DNA from 2 places in the Salipiger sp. CCB-MM3 genome. Region 2 is predicted to be linked to the other one. Evidence: riboswitches for the same ligand, from Rfam matches in the RefSeq annotation. Region 2 holds a riboswitch; the other holds the start of a gene.
What was found. A riboswitch is a leader RNA that binds a small molecule or an ion and turns the genes downstream of it on or off. The one in region 2 is predicted to bind thiamine pyrophosphate.
Positions count from the first base shown of each region.

Region 1 (5,620 bases), 490 kb from region 2:
CGCGGCGGGGCATTTTTCATCCGGTCCCGCGCATTGGCAGCAGGAAAATCGCATCAATCCGCGCGATCTCGAAGAGTTTGTTTACCCCACGCTGATAGCGAAGACCCGTCCGGCGCGACGCGCCATGTCTTGACGGGAATGGGTGATGAGCAGGTTTTCGATCCGCGTACAGTTGCTGATCCTCGGATCAGCCTTCATGTTCCTGACACTGGCGGTCGCCATCGCCTCATGGCTCATTCAGGCGCGCATGTCAGACAGCCTCGACTTCGGCAATGATCTCAGGCGGCAGACCTCGGTGCTGATGGCGGCGCAGGGGCGGATCGATCATGCCGGCACGGCGATTCTGCATTTCGAACACAGCGGCACCGAACCGCTGGACGATTTGCGGGCCGATCTTCTGTCGCTGCAGACACTTATCGATGATTCAAGCAGCGCGTTCCTCGCCCCGGACTCGCGCGAAGCGCGCCGCCCAGAGATGCTCACGCGGCTGCAGACGGTGGCCGCGACGGCCACCTCGCTGGTGCCCCAGATCGACACGCTGACCATCCCCGGCTTCACCATTTTCGAGCGGGATGCCCATATCAGCACCGTCCTTCTTCCCACGCTCGACAAGGCGCGCACAGAGATCAAAGAGATGCGCGATGCGCTGCGCACACAGGCCGAGCGCGCCGACAGCATGGCACGGACCGCGATGGATACCGGCTTCCTATTGCTGATCGGCGCGAATGGTCTGGCCGTGACCCTGTCGCTGATCTGCGTCGTGGTCTTCGGCAAACTGCTCGCGCGCCCTTTCCAAACCGCGGCCCGCAGCGTCGAGCGCATTGCCCAGCAGGACTTCGAGACCGAGATCGAAGGGCTCGATCGCGGCGACGAGGCTGGTTCCATCGCCCGCAACCTCGAGGCGCTGCGCGACCGCCTGCAGCAGGCCGAAGCCGACCGTGCCGAGGAGCAGGCCGCCAACGACCAGAGGCTCGCGCTTTTCAGCGCCCTTGGTGACGCCATGGGCGGGCTGACCCGCGGCGACACGGATCATAGGCTCGACGCGACCGACTGGCGTCTGCTGGGCGACAGCGCCGTGCGCCTGTGCGAGAATTTCAATGCGCTTGCACAGGGCATCAGCAGCCTTGTCGCCTCGCTGCGCGCCTCCACCGACACGGTCCAGCGCAACTCTCAGGAACTATCTTCCATGTCGCGCGAAATGTCCCGGAGATCCGAGGTGCAGGCCGCCACGCTCGAGGAATCCGCCGCCGCGCTAGAGCAGCTCTCGTCCAGCGTACGCGCCGCCGCAGAGCGTGCCGAAGATGCCGACCGCCGCGTGGGCGAAGGACGCCGCCGCGCCGAGGAAGGCGGCGCGGTGATGGAAAAGGCGCTGACGGCCATGGGCTCCATCGCCGCCTCTTCCGACCAGATCACCCAGATCATTGGCGTGATCGACGACATCGCCTTCCAGACCAATCTTCTGGCGCTCAACGCGGGCGTCGAAGCGGCCCGTGCCGGAGAGTCGGGCAAAGGCTTCTCGGTCGTCGCCTCGGAAGTCCGCTCTCTGGCACAGCGCGCTTCAGAGTCGGCAAGAGAGATCAAAGCGCTGGTGTCCAACAGTTCGCAGCAGGTGAAGGATGGCGGGCATTTGGTGGAGCAGACGGGCACCGCGCTCTCGGACATCGTGCGCAATGTCAGCGAGGTCTCGGATCTGGTCGCAGAGATTGCCACCGCCGCCAAGGAGCAAGCGGCGGGACTGCAGGAAATCAACGTGGGCGTGGCCGAACTGGATAAGGTCACGCAGCAGAACGCCGCGATGGTTGGCGAGACCAGCACCGCAAGCGACCAACTCAGCAGCGAAGCGGAACGCCTCTCCACGCAGCTCAATCGTTTCATGGGCGTCGAAGCTGCGGAAACTCAGGATGTCACGCCGGTGGCAGCGCCCATCGAAAGCTTCGAGCCTGCGCCGCCTTCGGTTCCGGCTTCCCATTCCCAGCCCGCGCCGAAGCGCGCCATCGCGGGCGATGACGTGAGCTGGGAAGAGTTCTAAGGCGGGGCCTTCTTGCGGGTCTCTGCGGACCGGGCTGAGCGGCTCTGACGCCGCCGCGCCTCAACTGCGTGGCGTGCCTAACGCCACAGGCAAAAGCGACTGCGCCAGTGGCAGTGGCAGTGGTAGGGGCAGAGGCAGAGGCGCCCAGATCAGCCGATTTGACCACGATTGGTGCCGACCTGTCCCCGGTGCAGCAAGAGGTGATCGAGGATGACACAGGCCATCATCGCCTCGCCTACCGGCACCGCGCGAATGCCGACGCAGGGATCGTGACGGCCCTTCGTGACGATGTCGGTTTCCTCGCCGTCCACGGTCAGCGTCTTGCGCGGCGTCAGGATCGAAGACGTCGGCTTCACCGCGAAACGCACCACCACGTCCTGGCCGGTCGAGATCCCGCCCAACACGCCGCCCGCGTGGTTCGAGCTGTAGACCGGCCCATCCGGCCCCATGGTGATCTCGTCGGCATTGGCCGAGCCGGTCAACGCAGCCGCGGCCATACCTTCACCGATTTCCACACCCTTCACCGCGTTGATCGACATCATCGCCGCCGCCAGATCGGTGTCGAGCTTGCCGTAGATCGGCGCGCCCAGCCCCGCGGGCACGCCGCGCGCGACCACCTCGATCACCGCGCCGACGCTGTCGCCGGACTTGCGCAGACCGTCGAGATAATCTGCCCAGCCCCCGGCGGTTTCGGCATCGGGGCACCAGAACGGGTTGCGCGCGATCTCCTCCCAGTCAAAGCGCGAGCGGTCGATCATCTCCGGGCCCATCTGCACCATGTAGCCGGTGATCGACACGCCCGGCGCCAGCTCGGCCAGCGCCGCCCGCGCCAGTCCGCCCGCAGCCACCCGCGCCGCCGTCTCACGCGCCGACGAGCGCCCGCCGCCGCGATAATCGCGGATGCCGTACTTCTGGTAATAGGTGATGTCGGCGTGCCCGGGACGGAACTTGGCCGCGATCTCGGAGTAATCCTTGGACCGCTGGTCGGTGTTCTCGATCATCAACTGCACCGGCGTGCCGGTGGTCTGCCCTTCGAAGACGCCGGAGAGGATTTTCACCGCGTCGGGCTCGCGCCGCTGGGTGGTGTATTTGTTCTGCCCCGGCTTGCGCAGGTCCAGCCAGCTCTGCAGCGTGGCTTCGTCAATCTTCACGCCGGGCGGGCAGCCGTCCACCGTCGCGCCAAGCGCCGGGCCATGGCTTTCGCCCCATGTGGTCACACGGAAGAGATGGCCGAAAGTGTTGAGGCTCATGGGGATGTCTCCTGTGTCGGGCCGCGGGGTCTGCTCGCCAAGCCTGTTAGGCCAGCGCGGCCCCTGTCTCAAGGAATTTCCGCAACAAACAGAGACACAGGACGACACAGGAAGACACTGGGCACCGCGCGCAATTCCCTTGTCAGAGGCCCCGACCCCGGCTAGGTCTGCGCTACCTCGGGGTGCCGCGCGATCCGCGCCGGCTGAGATGCGACACACGCGAACCCGTTGAACCTGACCCGGTTAACACCGGCGGAGGGAAGGTCACGGCCCAAGGCACCGCGCGCCCCGGCCCATCTTGCCCTCTCGCCGCAAATTTGGAGGATGCCATGAAGGCCATCAGTTTTGCAGCGGGATGTCTCTTTGCCAGCACGGCGCTGGCGCAAGAGCCCGTTCTGACCGTCTACGCAGGCGATTACGTCGTCTCGGAATGGGGCCCCGGCCCGAAGATCGAAGAGATGTTCGAAGGGCGCTGCGGCTGCGATCTGCAGTTCAAGCCCGGCGACCTGCTGCCCCGCCTGCTGCTCGAAGGTGACCAGACCGAGGCCGATGTGGTCTTTGGCCTCAACACCGATGTGACCAAGAAGGCCCGCGAAAGCGGCCTCTTCGCGCCGCATGGCGTGGACCTCTCGCCACTCACCCTGCCGATCGACTGGACCGACGACACCTTCCTTCCCTACAACTACGGCGAGACGGCCTTCATCTACGACACCACCCGCCTGTCCGAGCCGCCCACCAGCTTTGCCAAGCTGCTCGACGCGCCGGATGATCTGAAGATCGTCATCCAAGACCCGCGCAGCTCGATCTCGGGTCTCGCGATGGCGCTCTGGGCCCAAGCGGTGTTTGGCGATGAGGCCGAAGACGCCTGGCGCAAGCTGGCGCCGAAGATCCTCACCGTCACTAAGGGCTGGTCGGAAAGCTACGGCCTTTTCACCGATGGCGAGGCCGACATGGTGCTGAGCTACACCACCTCTCCCGCCTATCATATCATCGCCGAGGAGGATCACACCAAGAAGGCGCTGATCTTCCCCGAGGGCAATTATTTCATGGTCGAACTGGCCGCGAAACTTGCCACCAGTGATCAGCCGGAACTGGCGCAGGACTTCATGGATTTCATCCTGACGCCCGAGTTCCAGCAGATGATCGCCACCGGCAATTGGTCCTTCCCCGCCGCCCTGCCGCATGAGGACTGGCCGGAAGGGTTCAAAGAGCTCGAACTGCCGAGCAAGGTGCTGTTCTACTCCGAGGACGAGGCCGCCGCGCTGCGGGATGAGGCGATCGAGGCATGGCGTCGCGGCCTCTCGCAATAATCGCGGCGCTTGCCGCGGGCGGGCTGGTGCTGGCACTGGTGCTTGGCCCAGTCGCGGCGGTGCTGGCGCGGGCTGGTGGCTGGGGCAGCCTTGGCCCCAGCGACTGGCAGGCACTGCGCTTCACGCTCTGGCAGGCCTGTCTTTCGGCGCTGTTCTCGGTCGCGCTGGCGATCCCGGTCGCCCGCGCGCTGGCACGACGGCGCTTTCCGGGGCGCGGGCTGCTGATCTCGCTTCTGGGTGCGCCGTTCATCCTGCCGACGATCGTGGCGGTGCTGGGGCTGCTGGCGGTCTTTGGTCAGAACGGCATGGTCAACGTGGCGCTGCGAGGGGTCGGACTGCCCGCCTTCAGCATCTACGGCCTGCACGGCGTGGTGCTGGCGCATGTGTTCTTCAACCTGCCGCTGGCGACCCGGCTGCTGCTGCAGGGCTGGCTGGCGATCCCCGCCGAACGCTTTCGCCTCGCCGCCTCGCTGGGGCTCTCGCCATGGGCGATGCTGCGCACGCTCGAGGCGCCCATGGTGCTGCGCATCGCGCCCGGGGCCTTCGCGGTGATCTTCGTAATCTGCCTGTCGAGCTTTGCGGTGGCGCTGACGCTGGGCGGCGGCCCGCGCGCCACCACGGTCGAGTTGGCGATCTATCAGGCGGTGCGCTTTGATTTCGACCTCGGCCGCGCGGCGCTGCTGTCGGTGATCCAGCTGGCACTGGCGCTGGCGGCGGGGCTGGTCGCCCTGCGGCTTGGCACCGGCGGCGGCTTTGGTGCGGGGCTCGACAGGATGGTGACCCGCTGGGACGGGCGCGCAGGGCTCTCGCGGGCGGCGGACATCGCGTGGATCGCCCTCGCCGCGCTCTTCCTGCTGACGCCGCTCGGCATGGTGGTGGCGCGCGGCCTGCCCGGGCTGGTGCAACTGGGCGCCAGCAGCTGGGAGGCGGCGTGGAATTCGCTGACCGTGGCGCTGGCCTCGACGCTCCTGTGCCTGCTCTGGGCGCTGCCGCTGTCCACCCGCTGGGGCGAGTGGCTGGGGCTCGTGGGC
Region 1 is NZ_CP014595.1:1,159,024-1,164,643, forward strand. It holds gene AYJ57_RS05650 (methyl-accepting chemotaxis protein) at 146-2,029, shown strand; gene aroC (chorismate synthase) at 2,179-3,279, opposite strand; TPP riboswitch at 3,448-3,557, shown strand; gene AYJ57_RS05660 (thiamine ABC transporter substrate-binding protein) at 3,609-4,589, shown strand; gene AYJ57_RS05665 (thiamine/thiamine pyrophosphate ABC transporter permease ThiP) at 4,565-5,620, shown strand, end outside.
Region 1: another riboswitch for thiamine pyrophosphate. It lies ahead of AYJ57_RS05660 (thiamine ABC transporter substrate-binding protein); the one in region 2 lies ahead of thiC (phosphomethylpyrimidine synthase ThiC).

Region 2 (5,620 bases):
CGTGCTGCTTCTCGGCGGCGTAGGAGCTGAGCGCGAGCCCGACGTTGCTGAGGATGGTGCCGGTGAGCATCACCGTGCCGTCGCGGGTCATCAATTCCTCGGCGATGCGCACCGCCTCGGCGGGATCGCCCTGATCGTCGCGGAAGACGAACTCCAGAGGACGGCCCAGCACGCCGCCGTCCGCATTGATTTCGCTGACCGCCAGTTCGATGCCCTTGCGGTAGGGCTCGGCGAAGGCTGCAAGGCGCTTGTAGTGGTTGATGTCGCCGATCTTGATCGGGGCATCGGTGCTCTCCTGGGCGAGCGCGGCGGCCGGGACCAGCGCCAATGCGGCGGCGGTGGCGAGAACGGTGCGTCGAAGCAGGGTCATTGCGGCGTCTTTCTCCTGTTGCGCGGCGCGGGGGCAGACCGCTACGACCCTCTTACGCCGGAACGTCGCCTCTTACCAAGGTGCTGTGCGGGAGTTTTCGGTTGGCGCCGTTGCCCGGGGGCGCTGCCCCCGCCGCGCCGGGGCGCGGCTCCCCCGGCGTATTTTTGAAGAGAAGAAGCCTATGGGGACGCTCAGCGGAGGCGTTGCGCGACGGGGCGCTTGGCGCTAGGACTGCGCGCCAAAGCGCGCCAGAACCCGACCGCGCGAGCCTTAGGAGAGACGATCATGACGCGAGCCTTCATCTTCCCCGGTCAGGGGGCGCAGACCATCGGCATGGGCAAGGCGCTGGCCGAGGCCTATCCGGCGGCGAAAGCCGTGTTCGACGAGGTGGACGCGGCGCTGGGCGAGAGCCTCTCGTCGCTGATCTGGGACGGCGACATCGAGACGCTCACCCTCACCGAAAACGCCCAGCCCGCGCTTATGGCAACCTCGCTGGCGGCGATGCGCGCGCTCGAGGCCGAGGGCATCGAGATCGGAGCGGCCAGCTTCGTCGCGGGTCACTCGCTGGGCGAATATTCGGCTCTGACCGCCGCGGGCGCGCTGAGCGTCGGCGATGCGGCGAAACTGCTGCGCACCCGCGGCAAGGCCATGCAGCAGGCGGTGCCGGTGGGTCAGGGCGCCATGGCGGCGCTGCTGGGCCTCGATCTGGCCACCGCCCGCGCCGTCGCCGAAGAGGCCGCGCAGGGCGAGGTCTGTGCCGCGGCCAATGACAACGACCCGTCGCAGGTGGTGATCTCGGGCGACAAGGCTGCGGTCGAGCGCGCCGTGGAGATCGCCAAGGAGAAGGGCGCCAAGCGTGCGCTGCTGCTGCCGGTGAGCGCCCCCTTCCACTGCGCGCTGATGGCCCCCGCCGCCGAGGTCATGGCCGAGGCGCTGGAGCAGGTCGACATCACCGCGCCCAAGGTGCCGCTGGTGGCCAATGTGATCGCCGAGGCGGTGACCGATCCCGCCCGCATCCGTGCGCTGCTGGTCGAGCAGGTCACCGGCTCGGTGCGCTGGCGCGAGTCGGTCGAGTATATGGTCGCGCAGGGCGCGGATGAGTTCTGGGAGATCGGCGCGGGCAAAGCGCTCTCGGGTATGGTGAAGCGCATTCACCGCCCGGCCACGCTGCGCAACATCGGCGCGCCCGATGACGTAAAGGCCGCGCTCGAAGCGGTCTGAGGCGCGCCTCAGCTCAGCCAACAGCAAACAAGGGCGGTGCCATGCGGCGCCGCCCTTCGTGCATTCCGGGCGTGTGCATGCTGGGCGCGACCAGCGCCTTTCATTGTTCCACAAGTACGCCTCCGACCGCCTTCGCCCGCGCCCCGCCGGGCCGAGGCCGCACCTTGACGCCCGACCCGACTCGCCGCAGGGTGGCGCCACTCACCCGGGGGGTCCCGACAAGGGGCTGAGATTCTGCTGGCGTTCGCGCAGCGCAGTGACCCGACGAACCTGATCCAGTTCATACTGGCGTAGGGATGGTGCACTGGCGTTGCCGGGGGCTCTGCGCCCCGGATCTTGCGGATAGGACAAGCGGGGCAGACCCGTGCCTTGCCCGCAGCAATGTCACCCCATTCACGCACCGGAACTGGGTCTCCACCGCTTCGAGCTTGGAGGCTCCGACCGATGAAAGACCTGACCCCAACAGTCACCTGCGGGCCGCTGCCCGCCTCGCGCCGCGTTTGGCATGAGGGTGCGCTGCACCCGCAGATCCGCGTGCCCATGCGCGAGATCGACCTGCATCCGTCCGCCGGTGAGCCGCCGGTGACCGTCTATGACAGCTCCGGCCCCTATACCGATCCCGGCGCCGAGATCGCCATCGACCGCGGTCTGCCGCGCCTGCGCGGGGGCTGGGTTCGCGCCCGCGCCGACACCGAAAGCTACGATGGCCGCCATGTGAAGCCCGAGGACAACGGCTTTGCCGAAGGCGCGCGTCTGGTGCCCGAGTTTCCGGTCCGCCACGCGCCGCGCCGGGGCAAGGACGGCAAGGCTGTCACCCAGATGGCCTATGCCCGCGCCGGGATCGTCACGCCGGAGATGGAGTTCGTCGCCATCCGCGAGAACCTCGGGCGCAAGGCCGCCAAGGCGCAGCTGGAACGGGACGGGCAGGACTGGGGCGCGTCGATCCCCGACCATGTGACGCCGGAGTTCGTGCGCGACGAGATCGCCAAGGGCCGCGCGATCATCCCGGCGAACATCAACCACCCCGAGCTTGAGCCGATGATCATCGGGCGCAACTTTCTGGTGAAGATCAACGCCAATATCGGCAACTCGGCGGTGACCTCTTCGATGGCTGAGGAGGTGGAGAAAATGGTCTGGGCGACGCGCTGGGGGGCTGACACGGTCATGGACCTGTCGACCGGGCGCAACATCCACAACATCCGCGACTGGATCCTGCGCAACGCGCCAGTACCCATCGGCACGGTGCCGCTCTATCAGGCGCTGGAGAAGGTCGGCGGCATCGCCGAGGATCTAAGCTGGGAGGTGTTTCGCGACACGCTGATCGAGCAAGCCGAGCAGGGGGTGGATTACTTCACCATCCACGCCGGCGTGCGGCTGCATATGATCCCGATGACGGTGAACCGGGTGACGGGGATCGTCAGCCGCGGCGGCTCGATCATGGCCAAATGGTGCCTGCACCACCACCGCGAGAGCTTTCTCTACGAGCATTTCGACGAGATCTGCGAGATCGCGCGGGCCTATGACGTGTCGTTCTCGCTGGGTGACGGGCTGCGCCCGGGCTCCATCGCCGACGCCAACGATCAGGCGCAGTTTGCCGAGCTGGAGACGCTGGGCGAGCTGACGCAGGTGGCGTGGAAGCACGAGTGTCAGGTGATGATCGAGGGGCCGGGCCATGTGGCCATGCACAAGATCAAGGCCAATATGGACAAGCAGCTTGAGACCTGCGGCGAGGCGCCGTTCTACACGCTCGGGCCGCTCACCACGGATATCGCGCCGGGCTATGATCACATCACCAGCGGCATCGGGGCGGCGATGATCGGTTGGTTCGGCACGGCGATGCTGTGCTACGTGACGCCCAAGGAGCACCTCGGCCTGCCGGACCGCGACGATGTGAAGACCGGGGTGATCACCTATAAGATCGCCGCCCATGCCGCCGATCTCGCCAAGGGCCACCCGGCGGCGCAGATCCGCGACGATGCGCTTTCGCGCGCCCGCTTCGAGTTCCGCTGGGAGGATCAGTTCAATCTCGCGCTCGATCCCGACACAGCGCGGTCCATGCATGACGAGACCCTGCCCAAGGAGGCGCATAAGGTGGCGCATTTCTGCTCCATGTGCGGGCCGAAGTTCTGCTCGATGCGGATCAGCCACGACATCCGCGCCGAGGCCCAGAAAGAGGGCATGGCGAAGATGGCAGAGAAATTCCGCGAGGGCGGCGCGCTTTATCTGCCGCTGAACGAGGAGGACAAGGCATGACCGCTGGCGCGCTGCTGAAGGAGATGCGCGGCACCAATCCGCTTGTGCAATGCATCACCAACTACGTGGCGATGAACATCGCCGCGAACGTGCTGCTGGCGTCGGGGGCGTCTCCGGCCATGGTCTCGGACGCCGAGGAGGCGGGCGAGTTCGCTGGCATCGCCCACGCGCTGACGGTCAACATCGGCACTTTGTCCGAGCCCTTTGTCGAGGGGATGCGCGCGGCCATCGCCGGGGCGCAGGCGGCGGGCAAGCCATGGGTGCTCGATCCGGTGGCCTGTCAGGCGACGGGGCTGCGGCGGCGGGTCTCGGCCGAATTGCTGGCGCTGAAGCCGACGGTGGTGCGCGGCAATGCCTCCGAGATCCTCTCGCTCGCTGGGGAGGCCAGTCGCGGGCAGGGCGTCGACGGGCGCGACGGGGTGGAGGCCGCCGAGGCCGCCGCCCGCGCGCTGGCGCGTCAGACCGGCGGCGTGGTGGCGGTGACCGGGGCGGTGGATTTCGTCACCGACGGCAGCCGTGCCGTGCGGATCGGTGGCGGCTCGCGGTGGATGCCGCTGAACACCGCGCTTGGCTGTTCGCTCACCGGCCTCTGCGGGGCTTATGTGGGGCTCGGCGGCGACCCGTTCGAGGCGACCGTCGCGGCGCTCTCTCATTACGCCGTGGCCGGAAGCCACGCGCATGAGGGGGCGACGGGGCCGGGCAGTTTCGCGCCCCGCTTCCTCGATGCGCTGCATGCGCTGACGCCCGAGGCGCTGGACGCCGGGGCCGATCTGCGCGTGCTGGAAGATGCCGCATGAGGCGCTTTGACCTGTCGGTCTATCTGGTGCTCGATCCCGGCCTCTGCGCCGGGATCGGCCTGGTCGAAACGGCGCGTCTTGCGGTGCAGGGCGGGGCCACGATGGTGCAGCTGCGCGACAAGGACGGCGGCACCGCGCGAATGATCGAGACCGGGCGGGCGCTGAAGGCGGCGCTGGCGGGCTCGGGCGCGCTGCTCATCGTCAATGACGACGTCGAGGCCGCGCGGGTGATCGGTGCGGACGGGCTGCACGTGGGGCAGGGCGATATGACCCCCGCCGAAGCGCGGGCGCGCGTCGGCCCGGAGATGCTGCTGGGGCTCTCGGTGGAAAGCCCGGACCTGGCGCGGGCGGCCCCTCCCGCGCTGGTGGACTATGTGGGGGCCGGGCCGGTCTTTGCCACCCCCACCAAGCCCGACCACAAGCAGCCCGTGGGCTGGGACGGGCTGGCGGCGCAGGTGGCGGCTTGCCCGGTGCCCGCGGTGGCCATCGGCGGGCTGAAGGCGCATCATGCCGCGCCGGCGAAGGACGCAGGAGCGCAGGGCCTTGCCGTGGTCTCTGCGATCTGCGGCCAGCCGGACCCTGCGGCAGCGGCGCGGGAGATTGCCCGCGCCTGGGCCGCGGCCTAGCCCCACATTTCGTGAAAATGGTGCAGCGGCCCGTGGCCGCCGCCCACCTCCAGCCGGTCCGACGCGGCCAGCGCGCCTTGCAGATAGCGCTTCGCCTCATCCACCGCCTCGGGCAGCGTCTTGCGTGGCAGCAGCGCGGCGATGGCGGCAGAGAGCGTGCAGCCGGTGCCGTGGTCGTTCTTGGTGGCGATGCGCGGCGCGCTGTAGCTGCGGGTCTGTCCCTGCCACCACAGAAGGTCGGTGCTCTCGGGGCTGCCGGTCAGATGGCCGCCCTTGAGCAGCACCGCCTCTGGCCCCATGGCGGCCAGCGCGGGCAGTTCTGTGGCCATCTCCTCGGCGCTCCAGTCCTCCCC
Region 2 is NZ_CP014595.1:664,038-669,657, reverse strand. It holds gene AYJ57_RS03270 (ABC transporter substrate-binding protein) at 1-370, opposite strand, end outside; gene fabD (ACP S-malonyltransferase) at 656-1,591, shown strand; TPP riboswitch at 1,788-1,906, shown strand; gene thiC (phosphomethylpyrimidine synthase ThiC) at 2,036-3,844, shown strand; gene thiM (hydroxyethylthiazole kinase) at 3,841-4,641, shown strand; gene thiE (thiamine phosphate synthase) at 4,638-5,267, shown strand; gene thiD (bifunctional hydroxymethylpyrimidine kinase/phosphomethylpyrimidine kinase) at 5,264-5,620, opposite strand, start outside.